DNA from 3 places in the Pseudarthrobacter sp. NBSH8 genome. Region 3 is predicted to be linked to each of the others. Evidence: riboswitches for the same ligand, from Rfam matches in the RefSeq annotation. Region 3 holds a riboswitch; each other region holds the start of a gene.

Region 1 (4,353 bases), 1.3 Mb from region 3:
CGCCATGGCCCAGATGCCGCGGGCCGAACATCAGTTCGTCCAGCACCCGGCCGGTAACGAACTGGTGCTCGGGCTCCTGGAACACGGTTCCGATGCGGGAAATCAGCTGGTTGGCTTTCCATTTGAAGGGATCGATCCCGGCCCCCTCGGAAAGCTCGACGGCGGCGGACACCTTCCCCGCCACTGGTGCCAAAAGCCCGGCGAGCGTTAGCGCAAACGTTGACTTGCCGGCGCCGTTGGGACCCGTGACGGTGAGTGCGTGGCCGGAACGGACCTGGGCGGTGATGCCCAGCTGCACCGGCACGGGCGGGATGGTCCGGAAGCCGCGGCGCCGCGGACGCTCGCGGGAGACGGCCAGGTCCTCAGCGGCCAGCAGCAGGTCACCGGAGCCTGTGGACGCGCGGCGGCGGGTTGCCGGAATATACCCCGGCACCCACACGCCCGCGCCGATCAGCATTTCCCGCGCCTCGTCGAGTACCTGGTCCGGCGGCCCGTCCAGCAAGACGGCGGACGTACCGGCCAAACTTCCTGCGGAGCCCGCAGCGGAGCCCGGCTGGAGCACCACAATCCGGTCCACCAGGTCCTTCCAGACGGACACGCGGTGTTCCACCACAACGAGTGTGGCGCCGGTTTTGTCCAGGCAGCGGCCCACTGCGTCCCGGACTTCCAGCACGCCGGCGGGATCCAGGTTCGCGGTGGGCTCGTCCAGCAGGATCAGCCCGGGCCGCATCGCGAGGATCCCGGCCAGCGCCAGTCGCTGCTTCTGTCCGCCGGACAGGGCCGACGTCGGGTGGTCCAGCGGGAGCCCGGCGGCACCTGGCCCGCCGTTGGCGTCCACACCTGTGCCATTGGCGTTCAAACCAGCTCCGCCGCCCCCGGCACTTCGCAGCCCGACGTCGTCGAGCGCTTCATGGACGCGCCGCCAGATCTCGTCCCGCGGAACGGCGAGGTTCTCGGCGCCGAAGGCGACGTCGTCGCCCAGGCGCGACAGAACCACCTGCGTTTCCGGGTCCTGCTGCATCAGCCCCGAGCGGCCGCGCTGCCCGCGGGGAACCACCCCGTCGATCAGCAGCGAACCGGTTTCGTCGGCGTCGTCTCCTTCATCCCCCAGCACCCCTGCGAGCGCGTGCAGCAGCGTTGACTTGCCGGCGCCCGACGGGCCCAGCAGCAGCACCCGCTCGCCGGGAGCGATGTCGAGGTCGAGCCCGTGGACGGCGGGGGCGGAACGGCCGGCATGCCGCCAGCCCCAGCCACGGGCGGACACCGCGGCGGGGCGCACTCCGGAAGCGCCGGCGTCGGAAGCGGTCATCAGTTGAAGACGGGCTCCGAAGCTGCCTTCCGGGACGCGAACGAGCTCAGCACGCCGGTCCTGGCCAGGCCGCGGGTGGCGATCCAGGACAGCGCGCCCGCAATCACCGCGCCGGAGATGGTGCAGAAAACGATGTACGCAAGCTTGTCGCCGGGCTCGTACGCGATGTTCCAGCCCCACGGCAGGAACGAGTCGTTGAGGCCGCAGAACAGGCCCGCCCCGGCACCGGCCAGGAGAGCGGCGATGAGGTTGTACTTCTGGTGCAGGAAGGACTTGAACCGGAAGTTGCCGTACACCAGCAGGAAGAACACCAGTTCGGCGCCTAGGCCCTGGAGGAGTCCGGAGATCAGCACCGTGGCGCCGTACTGCGAGCCCATGATGAGTTCGCCGGTGGCGGCCACAGCTTCGCAGAAGAGCGCCGCGCCGGGTTTGCGGATGATGAGCATGCCCAGCACTGCCGGGATCATCCAGCCGCCGGCGATCAGGCCGGTCAGCGGGGGGTAAACGGCATTCATTGGTGCGGAAACGATGCCGGCGCCCTGGGACCAGGCCCAGAAGATCACGCCACCGGTGATGGCGATGAGCGCCGCCACCACGATGTCCACAACACGCCAGGTATTGCCGGTCTTTTTGATTGCTGCAGTTGTCATTCGGTCCTCCTGAGGATCAGGAGGGGAAAGTGCCCCGGCGTGCGGCGCTGCCGCCGTTTCCGGACACTTCGAGAACTCGACTCCCTTGCGCCGGTACTAACCGGATCAGGTTCGAGGGTCTGCGGCTGTCCGCACTCTCAGCGCCTGCCTGCGGTTCCCTGGCAATGCCAGTGATGTCCGACGGCGGCGCTCCCCTGTCGTAATAAATCTGCCCTGATGGGCGTACTCCAGTTTACACCGCGGGCGGGGTAGATTGTGGGCCATGACTGCCAACAACCCGACTGTGACTGCGTTCAATCCCGATGCGACGGTGCCCCAGCCGGTGGGGCTGCTGGAGGCCCTGATCGCCCGCATCGAGGGCGAGATCAGCGAGCTGCAGTTTCCCCATTTCACCAGGGATGATTCCCTCAATCTGGGGCTGCTGCTGGTGGAGCTCGGCAAATCGCGCCGGCTGCCTATCGCGATCGACATCACGAAGGGTGACCAGGTCCTTTTCCATGTTGCCCTGGACGGCGCCACCCCCGACAACGAGCACTGGATCCGGGCGAAGCAGCGCACCGCCGCCAGGTATGAGATCCCGTCGTTGCTGGTGGGCCTCCGCGGCAGGCTGCACGGCGGCCGGATCGAGGACCACGGCTGGTACGACGAAACCGTCTACGCGGCCCACGGCGGCTGCTTCCCGGTCTACGTCGCCGGCGTGGGCGCCGTAGCCACGGTGACGGTCTCGGGCCTGCCCCAGCAGCAGGACCACGATCTCGTGGTGGAAGCCCTGCGGGAGATTCTGGAGTCCATGCAGCCGGGTTAGGCTAAAGACAGTCCCGGATCCGCTCACAAGGAGTTCAACGAATGAACCTGTTCATCAAGCTGCTCGGCACCGCAATCAGCCTCGGCGCCGGATTCGTCGGCACCAAGATGGTCAATACCGTGTGGGAAAAGTCCACCGGCCGGAAGGCTCCCACCGGCAAGGATGAAGACACCCCCACGAGCCTCCGCTCGGCGCTGACGTTCGCGCTTATTTCGGCCTCGGTCAGCACCATCATTCAGGTGCTGGCCAACCGCGGCACACAGCGGGCCATTACCCGCTTCGCCAAGTCCCAGGACATCGTCTAAGCGCACCACCAACACATGAGTTTTTGTCCAGATAAAGGCCTCCAAACGGCCCTGACGCCGTGTTATCTGGACAAAAACTCACGCGCGGGGCGGGACGTTAGCATCGGCGAGTGAGGCTCAGTCCCGCCGCCCGCCGTCGTACGCTTCATCCCGGGACGAGTCATCCCGGGACGATTGTGCCGCCTTCTGAACCACGGCGTCGAGTTCATCGGAGCTGAGCAGCTCGCGGTGCAGGTGTTTGGTGCGGTACCCGGCGCGGCCCACCATGTGGGCGGAAACCGGCACGGTCAGCAGCTGGAAAATCCAGGCCACGAGCAGCGCGGGCCACACCCACCAGGTGCGCATCTGCAGGCCGATGGCCGCAAGGAGCAGGAACAGCCCCAGCACCTGGGGCTTGGTGGCCGCGTGCATGCGGCTGAGCAGGTCCGGAAAACGGAGCAGTCCGACGGCGGCGGCGAGGGACATGAGGGCACCCACCACCAGGAACACCGCCGACACGGTATCGATGACGTTATCAACCACGCTGGCCTCAGGATTCATTGGCTTGCTCCCGCCGGTCGGCCACAAAGCGCGCAACCGTCACTGCCCCGATGAAGCCGACAATGGACAGCGCCACCAGCAGCATCAGGTTGTTCAGGTGCCGGTTAACGGCCATATCGATGCATAGGGCCGCGCCGAGGATCGCGAGCAGGACGTCGGAGGCCAGCACCCTGTCCAGCAGCGACGGGCCGCGGGAGATCCTAATGATGGCTCCCGCCGCTGCCAGCGAAAGAATGACTGCCGTAACAGCCAGAACGGTCTGCATCATGATGCGGCCTCCTGCCGGATTGCTTCGAGTTCTTCGCGGGAGCCCATGATCCTGATCAGGCCGGCCTCGATCGAGCGGACTTCCCTGCGCAGGTTCTCTACCTCTTCCGGGCTGCTGACGTTGAGCCCGTGGAGGTACAAGGTGGACGTTGACCGGTCCACTTCCACCACCAAGGAGCCTGGGATCAGCGAGATCACGTGCCCGGTGGCGGTGACCATGAGGTCCTGGTGGCTCCGCAACGGCACTGCGACGACGGAGCTGATGACCCGCGGGCCGCGGACAGCCGCCAGGTACATAACCTCAACGCTCGCTGCCGCCACCCTGCCCAGGAAACGCAGGGCAAATGGCACGGCGTGAAGAATGTTGAAGCGGCCGCTGACTTCTACCGGCGGCAGGTAGAACATCCGGGCCACGAGCACGGCCAGCAACGCGCCGAACAGCAGGTTGCCGGGGCTGAAGTCCTGCCACAGGGCGCC
Region 2 (4,353 bases), 370 kb from region 3:
CTGTCGGATCAAGGCTGCGGAGGTATTCGCCGTAACTGATTTTGCCGTCCCAGGGCTTGCCCAATGCCTCGGTCTGGAGGCGGAAGTGACGCAGGGAGCGCTCGTCCGGCGCCGGCATGGTGCGCAAGATGCCCACCTTTCCCGCCAACATCAGGTTCGCTGCCGCCATTCCGGTCATCAGGGAAATCTGGGCGTTCCAGTCCTCCACCGGAAGCTGCGGTGCCGCGGCAATCCGGTAGCCGCCGTCGGGCAGTTGCACGATTTCCTGCTCGGGCATGTTCAGGCTGGCGCCGCCACGTTGCCGCTCCAGTTCAACCCGTTTGAGCCCCACTTCCTTCAGGAGCTGCAGCACGGGACCTGGCGTCCCGGCGTCCAGTTCGGCCTGGACTCCCTTGTAGCTCAGCTTGGCCCTGCTGCGGATGGTGGCCCTGCGGACACTCACCGTGGAGATCTGTGCGGTGTCGTCCAGCTCGAACTCCCACACGTAGGCGGAACAAAGCTGCCCGGCCAGGAGGCTGCCGGCTCCTTCGCTGATGACCTCCGGGTGCAGCGGGATCCGGCCGTCCGGGGCGTAGAACGTTTGGCCGCGGCGCCGGGTCTCTGCATCCAGCATGCCGCCGGGGCGGACAAAGGACGGCACGTCAGCGATGGCATAAAGCACGCGGTAGCCATCGTCCGCGCGCTCGATGAATAGCGCCTGGTCCAGGTCAGTGGAGGACGCCGGATCGATGGTGAGGAAGTCCACGTCTGTCAGGTCAGCGCCTGGCAACTCGTGTGCGGCCACTGCCGCTTCCGCGTCCCGGACCGCCTCCGCCGGGTAGGGTCCGGGCAGTTCCAGCTCGGTCCGCAGGGCGCTCAGTGCCGCCGCGAGCTCGTTGGTCTGCTCGTGGACGTTGGGGGCCAACCGATGATGTGACACGAAAATCAGGTTAGCCCGATTTTCATGGATCGTGCACGCCCACGGTCCGCCACGCGTGGGATTGTCAGGATGCGCCTGCGTTCAGGGCCGCCACGAGTGCTGCGGCAGCCGCTGCGGGATCGGGGGCCTCGGTGATGGCGCGCACCACCACAATCCTGCCGGCACCGGCCTCCACCACCTGCTCCACGTTGCCAAGATCGATGCCTCCGATGGCAAACCAGGGCAGCGTGGCCTGGGCGCCACCGGCAGCGCGGACTGCTTCGGCAGCGTACCGCACCAGCTCAAGGCCGACGGCGGCCCGGCCGGGCTTGGTGGGAGTGGCCCAGACCGGTCCGACGCAGAAGTAGTCCAGGCCGCGTTCGGACGTCAGCCCGCCGGACAGCCGGATGGCGCCTTCGATCTGTTCGGCGGTGTGCGTGGACAGCCCGATCGCTGTGGGTGCCCCAAGCAGGGCGCGGGCGGAAGCGACCGGCAGGTCTTTTTGCCCGATGTGGAAGACGGGGGCGCCGGACAGCATAGCGACATCGGCGCGGTCATTGACGGCCCATAGCTTTCCGTGGCGTTCGGCCGCGGCCTGAAGCACGGCCAGCAGCTCCAGCTCCTCCGCCGCCTCGATCGCCTTGTCGCGGAGCTGGATGATGTCGACGCCGCCGGCAAAAGCCGCGTCCACAAACTCGCCAAAGTCGCCCCGGTCACGGCGTGAGTCTGTGCATAGGTACAGCCGGGCGCTGTGCGGGAGGCCCGGGCCTGTGCCGCCGGTGGGGTCTGTTGCGATCAAGGATTCGGGGGTGGAAGAGCTGGCGGAGGGCGTGCCTGCAGCGGCGAAGGATTGCGCGTTCATGGAAACCAGCCTAATTCCCCTAAACTGGGCGAGTACTGCGGGAGCCCGTTGCAGCCGTCACAAAGCGGCCGGGCTGAGAGGGCGTCAGAGCCGACCGCTTGACCTGATCCGGCTAGTACCGGCGTAGGGAAGGAACCATATGCCCCCCGCAATAAGCAGCCCGCCTGAGACTGCATCAGCCCGACCGGACTCCGTGCTGCACGCCGACGTGGCGGTCATCGGCGGTGGAGTCATCGGCCACGCCATAGCCTGGGAGGCCCGGCGATCCGGCCGTTCCGTTGTGCTGATCGATGACGCGCCCGGGAGAGGCGCCACCTGGGCAGCCGCCGGCATGCTGGCCCCTGTAAGCGAACTCCACTATCAGGAGGAAGACCTCCTGGCGCTGATGCTTACATCCTCCGGCCTGTGGCCCGCCTTCGCGGCAGACCTTGCTCTGGCAGGGGCTGGCGAGACCGGATACCTGACGACGCCGACCCTCGCCATCGGCGCGGACGCCGCGGACCGCAGGGCGCTGATGGACCTCCGGGCCGTGCAGCAGGCCAGCGGCCTGGTGGTGGAACCCCTGACTGTCCGTGAGGCCAGATCCAGGGAATCCCTGCTCAGCCCGGCCATCTCCTGTGCCCTGGACATCCCCGCAGACCACCAGGTGGATCCACGGAGGCTGGTGGCGTGCCTCCAGGAAGTCCTGGCCCTCCATGAACCGGGAACAGAAACCGCCGTGGCAGGTGCCCGCGGGGGATTCGCCGTTGACCAGCGGGCCGCTGCCGTTCTTTGGGAGGACGGCCGCGTCAGCGGCGTGGCGCTCGCCGACGGCGGAATAGTCCAGGCCGGCGAGACTATCGTGGCCAACGGATTGCAGGCGGCCTCGCTGGAAGGCCTGCCGGTTGGGCTGTACCTGCCCCTGCGGCCCGTCTACGGTGACATCCTTCGACTTGCTGTGCCGCAGCACCTGCGCCCGCTCCTCACCTCGACAGTCCGCGGAATAGTCCATGGCGTGCCGGTCTACATCGTTCCCAGAGGGAACGGCACGGTGGTGATCGGGGCAACGCAACGGGAGGACGCGCTCGCCGGGACAGGCGATGGTGCTGTCTCGGCCGGCGGCGTCTACCAGTTGCTGCGTGACGCCCAGGTCCTGGTGCCTGCCGTCTCGGAGCTTGAACTCCTCGAATGTACTGCGCGGGCAAGGCCGGCGACCCCTGACAACGCGCCGCTCCTGGGCCGCGTACCGGTTTCCGCACCAGGAACGGGAAACCAGGAGAGCCTGGGGAACATTGCCGGGCTGATTGTTGCCACCGGGTTCTTCCGTCACGGAGTGCTCCTTGCTCCGGCGGCGGCAGCGATCTGCCGGGACTTGCTCGACGGCCGGACGGATCCTCGTTGGGGAGTGCTCAACCCGGCCCGCTTTTCAAGCCAGCACCGCATAGCCGGCACACAGTCCCCACCCAAGGACATCAGCATCATGAAGGACCTCGACCCTCAGAAGGAATCAGCATGAACATCACCCTCAACGGCTCGCGCCATTCCGTCGCGGACGACGCCTCCATCACCACCCTCATCAGCCAGATCACAGGCCGCCCCCTCGCAGCCAACGGCCAGGCGACAGACGGGCAGAAACTCGGCGTCGCCGTCGCCCACAACTCCGAAGTAGTACCCCGCAGCCAGTGGTTCGTTACGGCGCTCGCCGAAGGTGACGACGTCGAACTGGTCACAGCAGTCCAGGGAGGCTGACACCATGACAGTAACCAGCAACATCAGCACACAGAACCTGCCCGAAGCCGCTGACAGGCTGGTGATCGACGGCGTCGAGCTCGGCTCCCGCCTCATCATGGGCACTGGGGGGGCCCCGAGCCTCGACGGGCTGGGAGCTGCCCTGCTGGCGTCCGGAACCGAACTGACCACGGTGGCCATGAGGCGCTATTCGCCGGCCGAGTCGGGGTCCCTTTTCCAGCTCCTGGTGGACCACGGGATCCGGATCCTGCCCAACACTGCAGGCTGCTTCACGGCCCGGGACGCGGTTATGACGGCGGAACTTGCGCGCGAAGCGCTGGAAACGGACTGGCTCAAGCTGGAAGTCATCGCCGACGAACAGACCCTGCTGCCGGACGCTGTGGAGCTCGTGGATGCTACCGAACAGCTGGTAAACCGGGGCTTCAAGGTGTTCGCCTACACCAACGATGACCCGGTCCTGGCGCTGCGGCTGGAAAACCTGGGTGCCACCGCGGTTATGCCGCTCGGAGCGCCCATCGGTACCGGCCTGGGAATCCTGAATCCACACAACATCGAACTGATCGTCTCGCGCGCCTCGGTGCCCGTGGTGCTGGACGCCGGCATCGGCACGGCATCCGACGCCGCACTGGCCATGGAGCTTGGCTGTGATGCCGTGCTGCTGGCCACCGCGGTCACGCGTGCGCAGAACCCGGCACTCATGGGGGAGGCCTTCAAACACGCCGTCATCGCCGGTAGGCTGGCGAAAGCGGCCGGCAGGATTCCGCGCCGCGAGCACGCTTTGGCGTCATCGGCCATGGAAGGCCGGGCAGAGTTTCTCTAGGCCTTCTCCTCCAGACCGGGCGCCCTCGGCCAAAAGCCGGGCGAG
Region 3 (4,353 bases):
CGCCCCGCTGCACATCGTTCCGGGCGTCCCCACCATGGTCCTGACTGGCGGCTGGGAACCGCTCTACGAGGAGATCGCCGGATATCTGCAGGAAACCGGTGCCCTGCACCGCATTGCTGCGGGAGGACACCGGCCCCAGGACTCTGCCGAAGGTGACCGTGCCATCCGGTCCTTCATCGCCGCCGTCGGCAGGTCACGCTCGGTTCGGGCTTCCTGAGCCGTCAGCTCCCGGCCGGAATCCGAAGCTCCGGGAGGTAGACCTTCCCGCCGGCGGCCAGGAACTCCGCACTCTTTTCGCGCATCCCGCTGTAGGCCTCGGCTATGGCCGCCTGCGAATCTGCGGAGCCGTATTCGTCCCTGATGTCCTGGCTGATCTTCATGGAGCAGAACTTCGGGCCGCACATGGAGCAGAAGTGCGCCGTTTTCGCCGGTTCGGCCGGCAACGTCTCGTCATGGAAGGCCTCGGCTGTAACCGGGTCAAGGGACAGCGCGAACTGGTCGCGCCAGCGGAACTCGAACCGGGCCTTTGACAGGGCGTCGTCCCGTTCATGGGCGCCGGGGTGGCCCTTGGCAAGGTCGGCTGCGTGGGCGGCGATCTTGTAGGTGATCACCCCGGTCTTCACGTCGTCCTTGTTCGGCAGGCCAAGGTGCTCCTTGGGCGTGACGTAACAAAGCATGGCTGTGCCGTACCGGGCGATTTCGGTGGCGCCGATGGCGGACGTGATGTGGTCATAGCCCGGGGCAATGTCCGTGACCAGGGGCCCCAGTGTGTAGAACGGGGCGCCCTTGCAGAGTTCCTGCTGGCGTTCCACGTTCTCCCGCACCAGGTGGAACGGGACGTGCCCAGGACCCTCCACCATGACCTGCACATCGAATTCCCACGCCCGCTGCGTAAGCTCCGCGAGCGTGTCCAGCTCCGCGAACTGGGCGGCGTCGTTGGCGTCCGCAGTGGCTCCCGGGCGCAGTCCGTCGCCCAGGGAGAACGCGACGTCGTACTTGGCGAAGATCTCGCACAGCTCGTCGAAGTGCGTGTAAAGGAAGTTTTCCTGGTGGTGGGCCAGGCACCAGCCCGCCATGATCGCACCGCCCCGGGAGACGATGCCGGTGACGCGGTTGGCCGTCAGCGGCACGTAACGCAGCAGCACACCGGCGTGGATGGTCATGTAGTCCACGCCCTGCTCGCACTGCTCAATGACGGTGTCCCGGAAGATTTCCCACGTCAGTGCGTTGGCCTCGCCATTGACCTTCTCCAGGGCCTGGTAGATCGGCACCGTGCCAATGGGCACGGGGGAGTTGCGGATGAGCCATTCCCGCGTGGTGTGGATGTCATCTCCGGTGGAAAGGTCCATCACCGTGTCGGCGCCCCACTGGGTGGCCCATTGGAGTTTGTCCACTTCCTCGGCGATGGAGCTGGTCACCGCGGAGTTGCCGATATTGGCGTTGATCTTGACCAGGAATGCCTTGCCGATAATCATCGGTTCGGATTCCGGGTGGTTGATGTTGTTGGGGATGATGGCGCGGCCGGCAGCGACTTCGCTGCGGACCAGTTCCACGTCACAGTTCTCGCGGAGGGCAACGAACTGCATCTCGGTGGTCACCACACCCTGCCGTGCGTAGTGCATCTGCGTGACGGTCCGGCCGTCGACGGCGCGGCGGGGCACCGGCCGTGCCCCCTTCCACTCCGCAGAGGCTGCGCCGCGCCGCACGGCCGACTTACCGTCGTCGAGCAGGTTCCGTTCCCGTCCGCTGTAGGGCTCGGTGTCGCCGCGGGCGGCGATCCACTCCGAGCGGAACGGGTTGAGGCCCACCACCGGATCGCTGCCCGGCCCGGCCGTGCGGTAGGTCCGAAAAGGCCCGTTCGCTGCGCCGTTCGGCGACGGTTCCAGCGCGATCTCGGTCACGGGAACCCGGATCCCGGTGGCGTCATCAGTGATGAACGCCAGCGAGTGGGACTTCAGTGACTGAGTGTCAGGCTGGAGCGTTTGATCCTGGTCGGCTTCAATGTGGGCAGGGATCAGCTGTGTTTCTTGTGTATTCAATGAATACTCACTTCCTTCGCCGGCATTACCCGGACAGGTTCAACGGTCGCAGGCTGCGTCAGCCCGATCTCAGCCCCTGCAAGGGCTCCCGTGTGGTCAAGTCGAAGCTACCACAGGCAGAGGGCGGCCCGGTGACAGCACTCACGGGACCGGAGTTGCAATCTGTGCGTTCAGCCACTTGAATTAAATTGAAGCTTCAAGTAAATTGAAGGTATAGCCGCCTTCGGCCCCGAAGGCCAACGGACCGGGAGCGTTCAATGACTGCAGAAGCCACCAGCCGGGATCTCCTTCCTGCCGACCTCTCCATGGGCACCGTGATGCTCAAGGTGGGCGACGTGAAGCTGATGACCGACTACTACCAGCGCGCACTCGGCCTGGAGGTTGTGGCGGAAGAGGACGGCGGCGTCTACCTTGGCCGCCTTCAACGCCCGCTCGTCCATCTCGCGGCCGCCCCTTCCCTGAACCTGCCTGGCAGGGGAGAGGCCGGGCTGTTCCACACCGCACTGCTCTTTGACAACCAGGCGTCACTGGCTGCCACGGTGGCCTCTGCAGCGCAATACGAACCCCGATCCTTCACGGGCAGCGCCGACCACCTCGTCAGCGAGGCCTTCTACTTCAACGACCCCGAAGGCAATGGCATCGAACTGTACTGGGACAGGCCCCGCGAAAACTGGTCCTGGAACGGGAAGGATGTGGTGATGGACAGCCTGGCACTGCCACCGCAGCGCTACCTTGAGCAGCACCTGACCCAGGAATCCGTGGCCGGCCAGCAGGCCGCTGAAGCCGGGGTGGGCCACATCCACCTCCAGGTGGGTGACGTCCAGTCGGCGCACCATTTCTACGTGGGCACGCTGGGCTTCGAAAAGACCGCAGGCTGGCACGGGCAGGCGCTGTTTGTCTCGGCCGGCCGGTATCACCACCACATGGCCATGAACGTCTGGAACAGCCGCGGCGCCGGTCCCCGCAAGGACACCCTGGGCCTGGGTGAAGTGCTCATCGAGGTCACTTCCGGGGACGACGTCGGTGCGCTCGCCGACCGCCTGAAGGTCGCCGGCGTGGCCTCGCACCACACGGGCGCCGAGCTTCGCTTCGAGGATCCGTGGCGCAACAGGATCCGTGTCGCCGTCCGCTGAGTGCGGATGCCAAAGGTGCGGGGCGCGTTGTACTAGGCTGATTCTGAACGGCCGGGGCGGCACTTGATGCAGCCCTTCCGGGCCGCACCGTCGACGGAATGAGGGCTGTTCCCATGGGCTTCACTGAAATTTTTGTTTCCACTCACGATGCCGCGCTGAAGCGGGCGGTCGTCCTGGATGCGGGCGGCTCCCCGGCGGGCCAGGGCCTGCGGATTCCCGGAATCAGCGATTTCGAAATCGAACAGCTTGGCGATCTTGCCGGTGCTGCGGTGCACGCCGGTGGCGCGGACTACGAACTGGCCATGGTTGATGTGGCCAGCGATTCGCTCCTCGGGGTTCCGTCGGCCATGGTGCGTGCGCTGGCGGACCTGCTCAGTTATGAGACTGAGGGGGACGGTAATGTCCTGGATGACGTCGCTGAAAAGTGGGCCGCCCAGGATGACATGCCCTTCGGCGTGGCCGAGGCCCGGACGTATGTCCAGAAGGTCGCCGAGCTGGCGAACTCGATCGATGACGCCGCGCGCACCGGTGTCTACGTCTGGTCGTCCTAGGCTGGCTGTGGCGTGCCGGTCCGCCCCGCTGCTCCATTCGTCCGTGTCAAGTCGAAATCCGGACGCTGATCTGGCACAATAAACAGGTACTCGATCTGCGTGGCCCCTCTCTCCGCGTTTGGATCCTGTCCTTTGAACCCTCAAGTATGGCCCGCCCCACGGGTGCAGAACGTCGGTTTACCCCTTTTCTGAAACAGGAGTGACCACAAAAGTGGCCGTAAAGATTCGCCTTAAGCGCTTTGGCAAGATGCGCGCACCGTACTACCGCATCGTCGTTATGGACGCACGCTCCAAGCGTGACGGCCGTGCCATCGAAGAGATCGGCAAGTACCACCCCACCGAAGAGCCCTCATACATCGAGGTTGACACGGACCGTGCCCAGTACTGGCTCGGCGTCGGCGCACAGCCGTCCGAGCAGGTTGCCGCGATCCTCAAGATCACCGGTGACTGGCAGAAGTTCAAGGGCCTCCCGGGCCAGGAAGGCACCCTGAAGACCAAAGCTCCGAAGGTTGCCTTTGTTGCCCCGGAGAAGGGTTCCGTGATTATCCCGGAAGCCATCACCAAGAAGTCAAAGCAGTCTGACGCAGCCGAGGCCCCGGCCGAAGCAGAGACCACCGAGGCTGAGTAGAT

What was found. Region 3 has a riboswitch for thiamine pyrophosphate ahead of thiC (phosphomethylpyrimidine synthase ThiC). Riboswitches for the same ligand answer to the same signal wherever they lie in the genome.
Region 1: linked by a shared signal. The riboswitch ahead of FYJ92_RS17600 (ECF transporter S component) and the one ahead of thiC (phosphomethylpyrimidine synthase ThiC) in region 3 are both predicted to bind thiamine pyrophosphate.
Region 2: linked by a shared signal. The riboswitch ahead of thiO (glycine oxidase ThiO) and the one ahead of thiC (phosphomethylpyrimidine synthase ThiC) in region 3 are both predicted to bind thiamine pyrophosphate.

Annotation. Positions count from the first base shown of each region.
Region 1 covers NZ_CP043178.1:3,794,688-3,799,040, forward strand. Annotated here, with positions in the region: gene FYJ92_RS17595 (ABC transporter ATP-binding protein) at 1-1,309, opposite strand, end outside; gene FYJ92_RS17600 (ECF transporter S component) at 1,309-1,959, opposite strand; TPP riboswitch at 2,024-2,165, opposite strand; gene FYJ92_RS17605 (heme-degrading domain-containing protein) at 2,222-2,764, shown strand; gene FYJ92_RS17610 (DUF4235 domain-containing protein) at 2,806-3,069, shown strand; gene mnhG (monovalent cation/H(+) antiporter subunit G) at 3,187-3,609, opposite strand; gene FYJ92_RS17620 (monovalent cation/H+ antiporter complex subunit F) at 3,599-3,877, opposite strand; gene FYJ92_RS17625 (Na+/H+ antiporter subunit E) at 3,874-4,353, opposite strand, start outside.
Region 2 covers NZ_CP043178.1:2,836,013-2,840,365, reverse strand. Annotated here, with positions in the region: gene FYJ92_RS13010 (RNB domain-containing ribonuclease) at 1-919, opposite strand, end outside; gene thiE (thiamine phosphate synthase) at 984-1,760, opposite strand; TPP riboswitch at 1,788-1,907, shown strand; gene thiO (glycine oxidase ThiO) at 1,900-3,255, shown strand; gene thiS (sulfur carrier protein ThiS) at 3,252-3,488, shown strand; gene FYJ92_RS12990 (thiazole synthase) at 3,493-4,308, shown strand.
Region 3 covers NZ_CP043178.1:2,468,390-2,472,742, reverse strand. Annotated here, with positions in the region: gene FYJ92_RS11370 (alpha/beta hydrolase) at 1-217, shown strand, start outside; gene thiC (phosphomethylpyrimidine synthase ThiC) at 222-2,039, opposite strand; TPP riboswitch at 2,034-2,141, opposite strand; gene FYJ92_RS11360 (VOC family protein) at 2,297-3,172, shown strand; gene FYJ92_RS11355 (hypothetical protein) at 3,286-3,723, shown strand; gene rpsP (30S ribosomal protein S16) at 3,935-4,351, shown strand; gene FYJ92_RS11345 (RNA-binding protein) at 4,353-4,353, shown strand, end outside.